Regions from separate parts of the Robertmurraya mesotrionivorans genome, predicted to be linked through region 1. Evidence: riboswitches for the same ligand, from Rfam matches in the RefSeq annotation. Region 1 holds a riboswitch; each other region holds the start of a gene.
What was found. Region 1 has a riboswitch for thiamine pyrophosphate ahead of thiT (energy-coupled thiamine transporter ThiT). Riboswitches for the same ligand answer to the same signal wherever they lie in the genome.
Positions count from the first base shown of each region.

Region 2: another riboswitch for thiamine pyrophosphate. It lies ahead of ACRX5O_RS13275 (ABC transporter substrate-binding protein); the one in region 1 lies ahead of thiT (energy-coupled thiamine transporter ThiT).
Region 3: another riboswitch for thiamine pyrophosphate. It lies ahead of ACRX5O_RS04750 (thiazole synthase); the one in region 1 lies ahead of thiT (energy-coupled thiamine transporter ThiT).

Region 1 covers NZ_JBPCCH010000005.1:79,402-84,653, reverse strand. Annotated here, with positions in the region: gene ACRX5O_RS10740 (VanW family protein) at 1-673, shown strand, start outside; gene ACRX5O_RS10735 (divergent polysaccharide deacetylase family protein) at 726-1,502, opposite strand; gene thiT (energy-coupled thiamine transporter ThiT) at 1,599-2,195, opposite strand; TPP riboswitch at 2,258-2,356, opposite strand; gene ACRX5O_RS10725 (methyl-accepting chemotaxis protein) at 2,442-4,133, opposite strand; gene ACRX5O_RS10720 (nitric oxide synthase oxygenase) at 4,234-5,252, opposite strand, start outside.
Region 2 covers NZ_JBPCCH010000007.1:97,823-103,074, reverse strand. Annotated here, with positions in the region: gene ACRX5O_RS13285 (EAL domain-containing protein) at 1-595, opposite strand, end outside; gene ACRX5O_RS13280 (peptide chain release factor 3) at 695-2,275, opposite strand; TPP riboswitch at 2,467-2,578, shown strand; gene ACRX5O_RS13275 (ABC transporter substrate-binding protein) at 2,681-3,676, shown strand; gene ACRX5O_RS13270 (thiamine-binding protein) at 3,688-3,981, shown strand; gene ACRX5O_RS13265 (ABC transporter permease) at 3,978-4,751, shown strand; gene ACRX5O_RS13260 (ABC transporter ATP-binding protein) at 4,738-5,252, shown strand, end outside.
Region 3 covers NZ_JBPCCH010000002.1:131,060-136,311, forward strand. Annotated here, with positions in the region: gene ACRX5O_RS04740 (LuxE/PaaK family acyltransferase) at 1-952, opposite strand, end outside; gene thiH (2-iminoacetate synthase ThiH) at 966-2,081, opposite strand; gene ACRX5O_RS04750 (thiazole synthase) at 2,091-2,861, opposite strand; TPP riboswitch at 2,962-3,058, opposite strand; gene thiD (bifunctional hydroxymethylpyrimidine kinase/phosphomethylpyrimidine kinase) at 3,064-3,879, opposite strand; gene thiE (thiamine phosphate synthase) at 3,900-4,535, opposite strand; gene thiM (hydroxyethylthiazole kinase) at 4,550-5,252, opposite strand, start outside.

The DNA of each region.
Region 1 (5,252 bases):
AAATGCTTTTCTTGATGAACATGGAAATTTACAGCCAGAGCAGCTGGGATATCAACTCGATAAGAGAGCATTTCATACCCTATATCACTCCTATTTTTATAGTAAAGGTGCTAAAACGCTTAAAGTACCTAAAAAATCCATTTTCCCAGAGGTAGATAGTGAGTTATTGTCAAGAATTCGACAACAAGCGATCGGATATTATGTCACTTATTTCAATAGCTACAATACCTCAAGAACAAATAATATAAGAATATCATCCGAAGCGATAAATAACTACGTCCTATTTCCAGGTCAGACCTTTTCGTTCAATGAGGTGGTTGGTCAACGGACAAAAGAACGTGGATATACGCCAGCTCCTATTATTGTTCGAGGTGAGCTTTCTGAGGGGGTCGGCGGAGGTATTTGCCAAGTGTCTTCTACACTCTTTAATGCTGTGGATCGAGCAGGGTTAAAAATCGTGAAACGATATTCTCACTCCAAACGTGTCCCTTATGTTCCTCCAGGTCGCGATGCAACAGTCAGTTGGTATGGGCCTGACTTTGTTTTTATGAACAACTATAAGCATCCTATCTTAATACGTTCAAAAGTGAGAGGGGGTTCCGTATCCATACTTTTGTATACTTCAGACGATGTGAATGTTGAACTTAATCAAGTTCCAAGCATGTATCAATAAAAAACAAGGCTGTCCAATGAATGGGAGGATCCCACCCACTGGACAGCCAATTTTAATATAGATGAAAATACTTTGATCGAATGGAATCAGATAACAGTTCGGATACCGGGACGACCTTTATATGCTTCTGCTTAAATTCAGTCATTGACTCAGTAACACCTAACGAGCATACCTTACCTGATGTACCAACATGTCCAATTGCAACAGCGGTTCCCCTGCTCTCCGCAATCCTTGCAAGGATAAGCATTTGTTTTTTGACCTGATTCACAGAACAGATATCATCCAAAAACACGTCTCGCTTAATAAAAGGTACATTTAATTCCTCAGTGATTTCCTCAAATTTTGATTTTGGACTTGTTGCACTATCTACAATATATAGCTGCTTTTCCTTTGCTACTTCGACAATAATTCTGACAATCTCCTCATTTTCAACGACAAGCGAGCCCATATGATTATTTAATCCCATAGCATGAGGAACACTATCGATAGCATCAATGACTCTCTTTCTTACTTCTTCCTTTGATAAGTCATTCGTTATTGGCTTCGGCCCTAACCAAGAGGCCTTTCCCTTTTTTGGCTGCATAGGCAAATGTACCATAATCTCTAAGCCATTTTCATATGCCCATTCTGCATGCTTTTTAGAAAGTTCATTAAAAGGCATAATAGCCGCCGTTATTCTCACATCACCTTCTAGAAAATCCTTTACACCTCCCACACCACCGCCAAAATCGTCAATAATAATAGCTGCCTTTTTCACTTCCTGGCCATGCCCATGATGAGGGAACAGTGTAAAGATGACCAAAAAAATGATAAATGAAGTTTTTTTCATAAAATCCTCCATTTTAATGTTAGTTCTTGGGATAGTTTGTCTCATTGAGGAAAAACCATACAAAAAACTCGTCCAAAACATTGGACGAGTGTTAGATTACGATATTTTTTTCATGGTCTCTGAAGAGGAAACCCTTTTGTGGAGAAGAAATCTTGGTGAGCTAGACACTAATAAGAATAAAATAACGGAACAATAGATGGCTGCCCCAATCATTGTACCACCATTCACGCCTAGTGAAAATAAGAATGGAGACATCCCATCCGGTGCATATTCTCCCCAGAATAAAAATCCCGCGATAAAATGCCAAAAATAACGAGCCGCACTTCCGACGAATGTGGCAACTATCATCCATTGAAGGGCTTTCTTTTTATTTTCAGTAAGTGCTACCTGAATTTTTTTCATAAAGAAACCTGCAAATCCAATAAACGCAAAGGCCAGAAAATACTCAATGAAGCCCTGTAGCGGAGTTAGAATATAGGCATCACCCATGGCAATTTGTAATAGTCCCCATAAAAAGCCAGAAGCGGTTGCAGCAACGAATCCCCATCTAAAGGCAATAATTAAAATAGGTAGCATCGCAAATGAAATGGAAATATTAGGCGATAGCTTGATCGATGGAAGAAGGTCTAGAATTAATGCAAAGGCTGCAAAAAAAGATGCTTCAATCATCATGATTAATCGTTTGTTTCCCATATAAAAAATCTCCCCTTTTTGGAAACCTCAAGGAGAGCGTAGATAGACATGATTGCACGAAAAATTCAGTCAGTCCACATCCCTGCGCTAGAATTATCTAACAGGTTCAAAGGGTCAGAACAAACGTTCACTCTCAGCATGACGCTCCCCTTGTGGTTTCTTCGTATGTAGTTATAATTTCGTTTTCATTATATCATATAAAATTAAATAGAAAAGCATCTAGTTGGAACTAGATGCTTTTCATGTTTATATTTTAAATCGGCGAACTAGCTGTTGTAAGGTTTCGGCCATTCCTGATAGGTCTTGAGCACTTGCGGTTACTTCTTGGAGGGTAGCAACGTTTTCTTCTGTTCCGGCTGCTACTTCTCTAGTTGTTGCAACGCTTTCTTCTGCGATTCCTTTTACATCGTCAATTGCTTGTACGACATTTGAACTATGCATACTTAGTAGCTCGATGGCACATGAAACGTCTGATACCTTTTCAATTACGTCTCCCATTGACTCTCCAATAAGAGCAAACGCTTTCTTTGCATCCTGACTATATTCGAATCCTTCAGATACTTTGTGAGACTGTTCTTCCATTGCTGAAACGGCTAGATCCGTCTCAGATTGGATATAAGAAATCATTTTTGTAATTTGATCGGCTGATTTTTTTGATTCCTCCGCGAGCTTTCTTACTTCGTCAGCAACTACAGCAAATCCCTTGCCATGTTCACCTGCTCTTGCAGCTTCAATTGCGGCATTTAAGGCTAGCAAATTCGTCTGATCTGCAACAGTGGTAATCATATTAAGGATAGAAGTAATTTCATTCGAGCGTCTCCCTAACTGACGAATGATTTCTGAAGCATTCAAAACTCCATCATTGATAAGATTCATTTGGTTAACAACTTTTTCGATAGATAATGCTCCTTGATCTGTAACTTGAAACGTATTATCAGCTGTGACGAGCATTTTTTCACTACTTTTTGTAATTAAATTTATATTGCTAGACATCTCTTCAATCAATGTGTGAATTTTGGTTAAATGTTGTAGTTGCAGATCCATACCCTCTGAGTTTTGTTCAACAATATGAGAAATTTGTTCACTTGCTTGAGTACTGTCCTGCGCACTTGTACTTAGTTGTTCACTACTAGCTGCAACTTGAGCTGATGAATCTCTAACTTGAACAACTACTTCTCTTAATCCAGAAACCATTAAGTTGACAGACTGTATCATTGCCCCTATTTCATCTTTATTTTTCACTTGTATCTCATCAATAGAAAGGTCTCCGCTCGCAACCTTCTCAATAGCTTTAGATGCATAAACAATTGGTTTTGCAATCTGTAGACTTATAATTGTCGCTAGTGCTAATGCCACAAGAATCGCAGATACACTTATTACAATCATTATTGTGACAATTCCATCTATTTTTTTTGTGGTCAAGCTACTCGCATGGTCTAAATGTTTTTCCTGAATAGATAGAAGTTCATTTACTTTTGCATTAAACTGCATACCTAACGTTTGTGCAGTTGATTTTGCTAGAATTAAATAACCTAATTCATCATTGTCTTTCTTCATTTGTATTTGGTCTTGAGCAAACTTCGAATCATTTTTTGACATTTCCTCAAGAGCAGTTAACGTATTTAATAACTCCTTATCAGTGATTGTTGTTTTTAATTTCTTCATAGAGTTATCAAAGCTCTTTACTGCCTCATCGTATTCTGTAATATAGTCAGCTTCTCCAGTGAGTAGGAAGCTCCGAACGGCTGCTGATTTTCTAATCATTTGCTCTTGGAGATTTTTCACTTCTAGCTTTTGACCTACTTCTTCTTTTAAGAATGATTGATACGTATTGTTTACTGAATAAAGTTGAAAAATCCCAGCACTTGCTACAACTACTAACATGAATAAAACAATAACAAAACTACCTATAATTTTTTTTCGAACAGTGATATTCATGATTGCTCCCCCATTTATAGGTTGTACTTTATACCTATATTAACAATAGTTCTTTTGATATGGAAGCGTTTTATTTTAATTAAAAAGAAATAGACAAAATCTATTTCTTTTCGTAAGGAGCCACTTGATAAAAATAATTTGGCAATTGAATGCTATTGTCATATTGCTGGTGAAAAATATGGGTTAATGCGGGAGAAACAGGGGGTATCAACCAAGTCCAATTGCCTGTTAATTTCCGGCTTTTTTCTTTCTCTCTTTCTTCAAACAACTTAAACTGAGCCGCAGCGGTATGATGGTCAACAATACTTACTCCAGCCTTTTTATAGGAATATAGAACCGCTCGATTCACTTCAAGTAGCGCTCGATCCTTCCAAAGACTACTATTTCTAGACAAATCTAATTTCATGTGATCAGCAACTAAAGGCAACACATTATATCGGTCTTCATCCGCTAAATTTCTAGCCCCTATTTCTGTTCCCATATACCAGCCATTAAAAGGGGCAGCCGTGTATTGTATTCCACCAATTTCAAGACGCATATCAGCAATCATCGGTACACCATACCACTTTAATTCTAGTTCTTCAAACCATTCATATTCCGGATGTGAAAGATTGACCTCAAGAACTAGACTCGGAGGGATAGTTTTCCAATTTGGTTTTTCATGATTTACTTGAACCACTAGAGGTAAAAGGTCAAAATTTGTATGGTTCCCCTCCCACCCTAGCTCTTCACACACCTTTGTAAATGGAATAGAGTGAGGGTCTCCAATCAATCCGTGCTGTGTATCATATCCAGCATATCGAACAAGCTGGTGGTTCCAAATCCGTATGGAATGTTCCTTTGTTTCCTGTTTGAAAATAGAAATGGTCGGTCTAATATGACCATTGTTTGTCGCAAATTTGATATGTTCGAAAAGTGCATGGATGATCTCATCGGATTGATGTAAATGACGACAATCTTTAACAATCAAAGACTCCCAAAACAAACGTCCAATACATTTATTACTATTTCTCCATGCCATCTTTGCCCCATGGGAAAGTTCTTCATATGTATGTTCATATGTTCCCGTCTTACGAATCGAACTTTTTACTTCTTCCAATCTTGCTAACAAGGTAACAT
Region 2 (5,252 bases), on a different contig from region 1:
AATCTGTTGGATCAATTCCATATCTATTAACTAGATGAAAGGTATGCTGTAGACAAAATTCCGGATTATAAATGGTCGATGGCAAAAAATTAATAAAGCTTTTGACCCCTTTTTTTATATACTTTCTACGAGTCTGTATGGCCACCTCTCTTGCCCTTTGGTCGAGCATCGATAGTAGCCCTGTTTTTTCTGCCACCTGAAATAGCTGTCCTGGTGGCATTTGGTTCATGCCATTCGTACGTAAAAGAGATTCAAATGCAAATAATTGGTTGTTCTGTAAATCGATGATTGGTTGTATATGTCCAATTAACTCCCCAGTTTGAATTACTTGAACAATCTCCCGATTTTTTACTCTCTCTAATAAAACAGGTAAAGACGTCAATAATATTGGCTTTACCCTTTCACTCGATAAAGCTGCTTTTACTTCCGGACGATTTTTCAGATCTATAGTCAGTGTATTTAAATGGTCTTCTAATTCTTGAAACGAAGAGTATTCATACTCAGTAAAAGTATTCTCATTATTCATCCCCTCGATAAATAAGTACCCTGAGGTATCAATTTTGTAACTAACTCCGCATTCGGTACATTTTTTCATAGAAGCTCCTCCAGGTCTTAAGAATCAATACTATTATACCAAAAGCAGAGTTTTTTCCTAGAAAAAAGAAGCCCTCAAAACACGAGGACTTCTAGGTACTTATTGGTAATCATCCATAGGATTATAAAGTGTAATGTCTGGATTTTTTTCTTGGAACCAGCGAAGAGCAAAATCGTTTTCGAAAAGAAATACTTTCTTATCATAGCGATCCTTTACTAATAGGCTTCGACTGCTAGAAAGATTTTCATTAATTTCTTCATTTTCAACCCAACGGACGATTTTTGAACCTAATCTTTCCATTAATACTTCTGCATTGTACTCGTTTCTCATCCTATGCTCAAACACCTCAAATTGGAGTTGACCAACGGCCCCTAACAAATAATCATCTGTTCGAACCGTACGGAAGAGCTGAATGGCACCTTCCTGAACAAGCTGCTGAATTCCTTTATGAAAAGACTTTTGCTTCATTACGTTTTTAGCAGAAACTCGAACAAAGAGTTCAGGAGTAAATTGTGGAAGCTTTTCGTATTGAAAGTTGTTTTTCCCAACTGTCAATGTATCTCCAATTTGGTACGTACCTGGATCGTACAAACCAATAATATCTCCACTAACCGCTTCATCAACCGTGTTTCTGTCATCAGCCATAAACTGTGTTGATTGAGAAAGCTTCATTGACTTTCCTAAGCGTGGAATATTGACTGTCATCCCTCTTTCAAATTTTCCTGAACAAACACGTAAAAATGCAATTCTGTCCCTGTGAGCAGGATTCATATTTGCTTGAATCTTAAAAATAAAGCCTGAGAAATCCTCTGATAACGGATCAATTTCCCCTTCTGTAGATTCCCGAGCTTGAGGTGCAGGAGCAAATTGAAGATATGTTTCTAGAAAAGTTTGAACACCAAAGTTCGCTAGGGCGCTACCGAAGAATACAGGTGTTAGTTCCCCATTTGCTATTCTTTCACGAGAAAATTCATTTCCCGCTTCATTTAAAAGCATAATTTCCTCCAACGTTTGGTCATACAAGGAGTATTGCTTTAGTTTATGATCTCCCTCGATTTCTCCATCTTCATTTAACGGAACAAATCGTTCTTCCTCTTCCACACGGAATTGTTCGATTCGCTTGTAGAAACGGTCATATATACCGAGAAATTCTTTCCCCATACCGATCGGCCAGTTCATCGGATATGATTCTATTCCCATAACCTCTTCTAGCTCAGCTAATAGTTCTAATGGAGACTTCCCCTGACGATCAAGCTTATTGATAAAGGTAAAAATCGGAATACCTCTCATTCGACACACTTTAAATAGCTTTAAGGTTTGCTCCTCAATCCCTTTTGCTGAATCGATAATCATGACCGCACTATCAACAGCTGTAAGAGTACGATACGTATCTTCACTGAAGTCTTGGTGACCTGGTGTATCAAGAATATTCACTCGACAGTCATTATAATCAAATTGCATCACACTCGACGTAACGGAAATACCACGTTGTTTTTCAATTTCCATCCAATCGCTCGTTGCAAACTTACCCGTTTTCTTTCCTTTAACTGTTCCCGCATCACGAATTGCACCACCAAATAACAATAACTTTTCTGTTAATGTCGTTTTCCCAGCATCCGGGTGGGAAATGATCGCAAATGTGCGACGCGATTGTACATCATCTTTAAAATTTTTTGCCATTATAGAAATTCCTTTCTTTCCTTACACAAATTCATCCATAACTTCAATCTTATCGTGACTGTATGAAGTTTGCAATGTGTTCTTTACAAAAGCGATAACAAACATATCATTATGTTCATCTATTCAAGAAAGTTCTTCCTTTTCAAGAAAATAATTTCTGCTATAATGAGATAGAAATCAAACTAAATAGGTAAGAATTGTAGGGGGACCGGTTGAAGACCGGTTGAGAGTGCATCCAATTGATGCTGACCCTTTGAACCTGATCTGGATGATACCAGCGTAGGGAACATATTCTTTAAACAATAAACTTGTTTAAATATATGCGCCCGGTTCAAAAACTGCGGCGTTTTTTGACGTCTATAAGTCCAGTTCATATTCCTACTTATACCATTGGAGGAGAAAGTAATGACAAAATGGATAGCTGCATTAGCAGCTTCTGTATTACTCGCAGGATGTTCAGGAACAAATGAACAACAAACAGAAAAGGAGGAATCAAGTGCTGAATTAAAAAAAGTGACTGTCGTTCTTGATTGGACTCCAAATACAAATCACACAGGGCTATATGTCGCAAAAGAAAAAGGCTTTTTTGAAGTGGAAGGTCTTGATGTGACCATTCAGATGCCTGGAGAGGCTGGTGCTGACCAACTTGTTGCTTCTGAGAAAGCAGACTTTGGTGTAGGTTATCAAGAGGGCATTACACAGGCTAGAGTACAAGGGGTACCGCTTGTTTCTATAGCTGCGGTCATTCAACACAACACATCTGGTTTCGCATCACCGGCATCTAAAAATATTCAATCTCCTAAGGATTTTGAAGGAAAAACATATGGTGGTTGGGGTTCACCTGTTGAAGAATCCGTCATCGACTCACTTATGAAGCAGGAACAAGCAGATGTAGAAAAGGTGAATATTGTAAACATAGGCGATGCAGACTTCTTTACCGCTGTTGAACGTGATATTGACTTTGCATGGATATACTACGGTTGGACAGGCGTGGAAGCGGAATTACGAGGAGAAGACATAAATATGGTCTACTTAACCGATTACTCCGAAAAGCTAGACTACTATACACCTGTGTTAACAACTAGTGAAAACATGATTAACAACGATCCAGAAACAGTAAAAGCTTTTGTTAAAGCGGCTTCAAAAGGCTATGAATTTGCTATCGACAATCCTTCCGATGCGGCGGACGTCCTAATCAAAGCTGCTCCTGAGCTTGACGCAGAGCTTGTTAAGAAAAGTCAGGAATGGCTTGCAACCAAATATCAAGACGATGCAGACCAATGGGGTCAGCAACGTTTAGAAGTATGGGAAAACTATGCTTCTTGGATGCTTGAAAATGGGTTACTAGAATCAGAGTTAGATGCAGAAAAAGCCTTTACTAATGAATTTTTACCACAATAGGAGTTGGTCATATGGCAAACGCGCTTGTTAGTATACAAATTATCCCTAAGACAAAAAACGGTGAAAATGTGATTCCTTACGTAGATGAAGCAATAGCCATTATTGATGCGTCAGGAGTAAAGTATGAGGTTCATCCCTTGGAAACAACTATGGAGGGTGATCTTCAGGAACTTTTTGCAGTCATTACGAAAATGAACGAAAAGATGATTGAAATGGGAAGCAGCAATGTTATTTCGCAGGTGAAGATTCTTTATCAACCAGGTGGAATAAAAATGGATACACTTACGGAGAAATATCGTTCATGATACAAAAATTACAAAAAGGGTGGAGACCAATTTTTGTTCTCCTCCTTTTATTCATTGGCTGGGAATTCACCGCAAGAATTACTCAGGTTCCAACTTGGCTTCTCCCAACTCCATCACAAATTTTTAACGAACTCATAAATGGTTGGAGCAGTGTCTCTGTACATCTTACATCCACCATTCAGCTTATTTTTCTAGGCTTTGTTTCTGGAGTTACCGTAGGTCTGTTAACTGCCTTTATTTTACATAATATTCCTTTTTTAAAAGAATCTTTATATCCGCTTCTCATTTTATCGCAAAATATACCCATTATCGTACTTGCTCCACTTCTTGTTATATGGTTCGGCTTCGGTCTATTACCAAAATTAATTGTTATCACTCTGGTTTGTTTCTTTCCAATTACGATTTCAGCCATGGATGGATTTCGCCAGGTTGCTCCAGATCTCTTCCATTATATGCAAATGGCAGGAGCAACAAAACGACAGTTATTTTGGAAACTTGAGTTTCCGTTTGCCCTTCCCTCAATCTTTTCAGGTCTGAAAATTTCAGCGACTTACAGTGTCATGGGAGCCGTTATATCTGAATGGTTAGGATCAGAAAATGGTATTGGAGTCTATATGACACTCTCTTCCTCATCGTTTCGAACAGATCGCGTGTTTGTTGCCATTTTTCTCATTATGGCATTAAGTTTGTTATTTTTTATCATGATTAATTGTTTGGAGAGATTTATAATTCGTTGGAAAGCTGAGGGGAACAATCGTGGAGCATCTTGAATTACAAAATGTGTCTTTTTCTTATCGAGATAAACAAATCTTACATGATCTCAACCTCTTTATTAAGAACGGGGAGTTCGTAACGATTCTTGGTCCCTCCGGAAGTGGAAAAAGTACGATTTTCCAGTTAATCGGTGGCCTGCAGGCTCCACAAGCAGGGTCCATTATACTCGAAGGAAATGACATTACAGGTAACAGAGGACATATTAGTTATATGCCCCAAACCCCTTCCTTACTACCTTGGCGAACAATCATTCAAAATGTCGTTCTTGGCCAAGAGCTGAAAGCTAAAAAGGATTACGAAATGGCTATGGAGATGCTGCGAAAAGCGGGGCTAATGGAGTATAGAAATGCTTTTCCTCACGAACTTTCAGGGGGTATGAAGCAAAGGGTTGCATTTTTACGGGCACTTCTAAGTCCCCAGCCCATCATATGTTTAGATGAGCCATTTTCAGCTTTAGACGAGTTAACTCGTCAGGAAATGCAGTTATGGCTACTTTC
Region 3 (5,252 bases), on a different contig from region 1:
AGTCCTCCGCCATAACCCCAAGGACCGAATGGAAGTTGGCTAAATCATAATGAACGAGAATTCCTCGCTCTCCATCTTGTACACACAAACCATTTTCCGGATTGATGACAACTGTTCTTACCCAATGAGGGGCTTTTTGTCGACCAGATCCGTTTTGATCGTAGAACTGGGAGCTTAGTTCAGTCATTCCATACATGTTCACACAATCCTCAACGGGTAAGTTAAACGCTTCTGCCACCATTTGTTTAAATTGATCTGAACTCATTTCGATGGCTCGACCCTTAGAACCACCTGTATCCATTAAACGGCTTCCTTTTGGTAATTGAAATCGGAGGTTTTTGTCTTTCGTGTACTCAACAAAATGGATAAAGGAAAACGTAGCCCCTAACAAATATACAGGGGTGTTTGTACGTTCAGATTCTTCAATGAACGAGACAAGCTTTTCGAAATCATAAGCTCCATTGCTAGCGATATAAACACTCTCCTCTGTTCCGTAGTTGCGAATGGCTGTATACAAATACTGTGACAGAGAGGAATTTGGCATTTCCGTTGGATTCGGAAATAGTATAGCCATTTTCACTAGGTTCTTGTCTTTCATGATATTTTCTTCAAAATGAGTTTTCATTGAAGAAGTCCACACCTCTAAGTCACGGTGAAAATTTCTCCCTTGATTTCCACTTGTCGTTCCGCTTGTTTGAAAATACGTCTCCGCCTCTTCAATCGGTGTACAAGCAATGTCGGCCTCCTTAAAAGCACTTACTGGTACAGGAGGAATTTGCTGATACGATTCAACCATCGATGGGTTAATCTTTCTTGATCGACAAAACTTCCTGTAAATACGATTATTTTCGTACTGATAGGCGAAAACCTGTAAAGCTAATGAATCAAATGAATCTCTTTCTTCATCTTCAATAAAAGTGAGAATTCTTTGCTTGATATCTTCATAGTGCATGATGTGGCTCTCCTTATGATGAATGTGTCAGTATCTCCCAATCTTTTACGACAGGTTGGTAGCCAAGTTCTCTTAATGATTCCTTTACCTCAGCCACACTTCTTTTGTCCGATATTTCAAATTGGCTATGTGTGTGTTCTTTATTGGCATAGCCCCCAACAACGGTTGATGAGGCGGCAGACATTTTGGTCACTCCCAATGGAAGTAAGTGACGTCTTAGATCCGCGCTTTCTCTCGTTGATAGAGTCATACCTGCACGTGGTAAAAATAAACGGGATGCTAGCATTGCTTGAACCAAATTTTTATCTGTTACATCAACCTTTGGTTGAAAGCCACCAAGGTTTGGCCGAATTCGAGGAAATGATAGAGCAATATCCGTTTCAAGATAATTTCTTTGTAAATAATGACCATGAAGTCCAGTGAAAAAGACTTCCTTTCTCCACTCATCCATTCCTAGTAGTGCTCCGATATTGACGGATCTCATGCCAGCTTGAGCACCTCTTTCTGGTGCATCTAGTCGATAGCGATAATTCCGTTTCGGTCCCTTTAAGTGATGCTCTTTATAGATTTCTTCGTTGTACACCTCTTGATATACGGTTAATCCATCAATACCACGAGCAACAAGTGTTCGGTACTCTTCAGTGTCTAATGGCTGTATCTCAATGGATAAAGAAGAAAAATACTTTTTCATCACATCAATCGTTTCACACAAATAATCGACTGAGGAATGTAGGCGAGATTCTCCCGTTAGCAGGATAATATGGCGTAAACCCATTTTGACAAGCGCCTTCGATTCTTCTTCAATTTCAGACAATGTCAGTTTTCTACGTGGAAAGTCGTTATCGATACTAAAGCTGCAGTACGTACATTTGTTCACACAATAATCGGTTAAATATAGTGGTGCGTATAATTGAATCGTACGTCCAAAATGCTGTACGGTACGGTTATGAGCGATTTGTGCCATTTCTTCTAAACAATTTTCAGCTGCTGGAGATAAAAGAATTAAAAAGTCTTCTGTATGAAGTCTCTCTTTTTGCAAAACCTTTTTTACGTCTTGAGTGGTGATGGAGGAAAAAAAGTCGTCAAATGGGTAATTTTTTATTTTTACATATTCATCATAAAATGACATTTCACTCACCTACCCTAAAAATCCTGTTAATGGAGATGACGCTTGTGCTGTCGTTGTCGTCGGTCCTACTCCACTTAGGTAGGCTTTCCTTCCAGCCTTGACTGCTAGATCAAAGGCGATGGCCATTTCAACGGGATCCTTTGCTGTAGAAATGGCTGTATTTACCAGTACAGCGGCTGCCCCCATTTCCATCGCTTCGGCTGCTTCAGATGGCTTTCCGATTCCTGCATCAACAATGATTGGAAGCTCTATTTCTTCTATTAAAATTTGGATCAGTTCCTTCGTCCGAATTCCTCGATTTGAACCGATCGGAGATCCAAGTGGCATGATGGCTGCTGCTCCAGCATTTTGCATCGCTTTTGCTGCCATTAAGTCAGGGCTCATATAAGGTAGAACGACAAACCCTTCATTCGCTAGGATGTCAGTTGCCTTAGCCGTTTCGTAATTGTCGGGAAGCAAGTACTTTTGGTCGGAAATGACTTCGATTTTAATCCAATTACCCATACCGGCTGCTCTTGCAAGTCGTGCAATTCGAACCGCTTCGTCTGCGGTTCTTGCTCCCGATGTGTTCGGAAGTAAAATCATGTCTTTAGGAATGTCTTCTAGAATGTTCTCTTCTCCAGTAGCATTCAAGTCGACTCGTCTTAAAGCGACAGTAACAACCTGTGAACCGGATTGAGTTAGTGCTTCTTTCATTAGCTTGTGATTATAAAATTTGCCTGTTCCTGTTAGTAGACGGTTATGTAGCTGTGTGTTTCCAATCGTTAATAAGTCGGTCATTGTGGTTCCTCCTATAGGTTTGTTTTGGATAACAAAAAAGACTTACCAATCTTGGCAAGTCTTCACATTCTTACATGGAGCTCTTCCTCATAATAGAGCTCACGCAAAATGATTGCTTCCCTACGTTGGTTCTAACCAAATCAGGTTCAAGGGTTGGAAAGTTTCCTCTCAGCCTTAAGGCACCCCTAGCTAATTTTGTATTTTATTTGATTCCGATTTTTGCTTTATTTCGTTTGTAAGCCCAATGATTGGTTGGACCGTGACCGGATCCAATGTTTAGATCATCCTCAATGGCTGCCTGTATAAAGTCTTTTGCCACTTGCACCGCTTGAACAACCGGGCTTCCTTTTGCGAGTTGTGCGGTTATCGCAGCGGAAAAGGTACAGCCTGTGCCATGAGTATTTTTTGTGGAAATACGACTCGAAGTAAAGGTGTGAAATTGCTGTCCATCATATAAAAGATCAATCATTTCTTCACTTCCTTGATCATGGCCGCCCTTAATCATGACAGATTCAGCACCCATGACATGAAGCAATTTTGCTGCTTGCTTTCGGTCATCCATCGTCTCAATTTTTATTCCTGTAAGCACCTCTGCTTCGGGAATATTTGGAGTAACGATAGTCGCGAGTGGCAGTAATTTTTCTTTTAATGCTTTTACTGCTTCGTTTTGTAAAAGTGAAGCTCCACCTTTTGCAATCATCACCGGATCTACGACGATGTGTTTCATCTCATAAAATTCTATAAATCTCGCAACCGCCTCAATGGTGTCACTGTTAAATAACATCCCGGTTTTGATCGCATCTGGACGCAAATCTTCAGCAATCGATTGGAGTTGTTCTTTAATTCCTTCCAAAAGAACACTATAGACACCTTGTACCCCTGTTGTGTTTTGTGCGGTTACAGCTGTTATCACTGACATTCCGTACACATCTAGTTCTTGAAATGTCTTCAGATCGGCCTGTATGCCAGCCCCTCCACCACTATCTGAACCTGCAATGGTTAATGCCTTATTTACCATAGTGAATGACCTCTCTTTGACTAAAATTCATCAACTAATCTACGTAAAAGCTTGGTATGCTGTTGGATATGACTGGTTCGACAAATATCGGAAATGATCGCTAGGCCATTTGCTCCTGCTTTCATAACGGTTTCTCCGTTGACAGAATTAATTCCACCAATCGCAACAAGAGGCAGAGAGATTCCTGCGTTACGAAATTCAGAAAAGATATCCAAGTTTTGTTGTTTTTCGGTATCCTCTTTTGAAATCGTAGGATACATCGGTCCAATTCCTAAGTAATCAGCTCCGTCTCGAACAGCTTGAAGTCCCTCTTCAACCGTATGAGTTGATACACCAAGAATTTTGTTAGGACCGATTGTCTCTCTCACATATTTTGCATTTTCATCGTCCTGGCCAACATGAACTCCATCAGCATCAAGAGCAATAGCGAGTGGTAAATCATCATTGACGATAAATGGTATCCTATGTTTCGCGCAGAGTTCTCGTAGTTTTTTTCCAAGCTCGTACTTCTCTATCTCTCCAAGAGAATTGCTCCCTTTTTCTCGGTATTGAAAGCACGTTATTCCACCTTCAATCGCTAAAGCTAACGTTTCTTCAGGTGTTCGATCCATGCAATCTTGACTGCCCATAATAAAATACAGTTTTAGAAATTCCATTTTCCCTATGCTCCTTATATGGTTGTGACTTTTGAATACACTTTGGCAAGGTCTACCACATCAGAGGATGAAGTGAGCATAAGTTGGTTAAGAAATTCCATCTGGAAAGTGCCTACATGATGGTCTCCTGTCGCTAAAACTGCACGCTCAGCAACTGCTCCATAAAAGGCTGAGGCTCCTGCAGCCGCTAGTAAATGATTAGTTTCAACACTTACAAACGCTCCTACGACTGATGAAAATAAGCAACCAGTCCCAGTTACTTTTGTTAGAAGGGGATGCCCGTTTGAAATAATAATCGATTCTTCACCATCAGAAACAACATCGTCTTTTCCGGTAACCACAACGGTCATATGTAATTTTTGTGCTGCAATACGAGCGAGATCTGCGATATTGCCTTCACCTGTTCCTACGTCAACTCCGCGTGTCTGCCATTCTTCTCCAATCACGTTGGCCACCTCGGCAGCATTTCCACGTAATATGCTAACGTTCACTTCAGATAGAAGTCGTTTAACGGTATTTGTGCGGTATGGTGTTGCACCAGCTCCAACAGGATCAAGCACGACTGGAACTCCTTTTTCATTCGCAGCTTTACCAGCGATGATCATCGCTTCTACTTCAGGTTCCCTTAATGTGCCGATATTGAGCACAAGGGAGTTCGCGATGCTTACCATGTCAGCTACTTCTTCTTTGGCATAGGCCATAACTGGTGAAGCACCA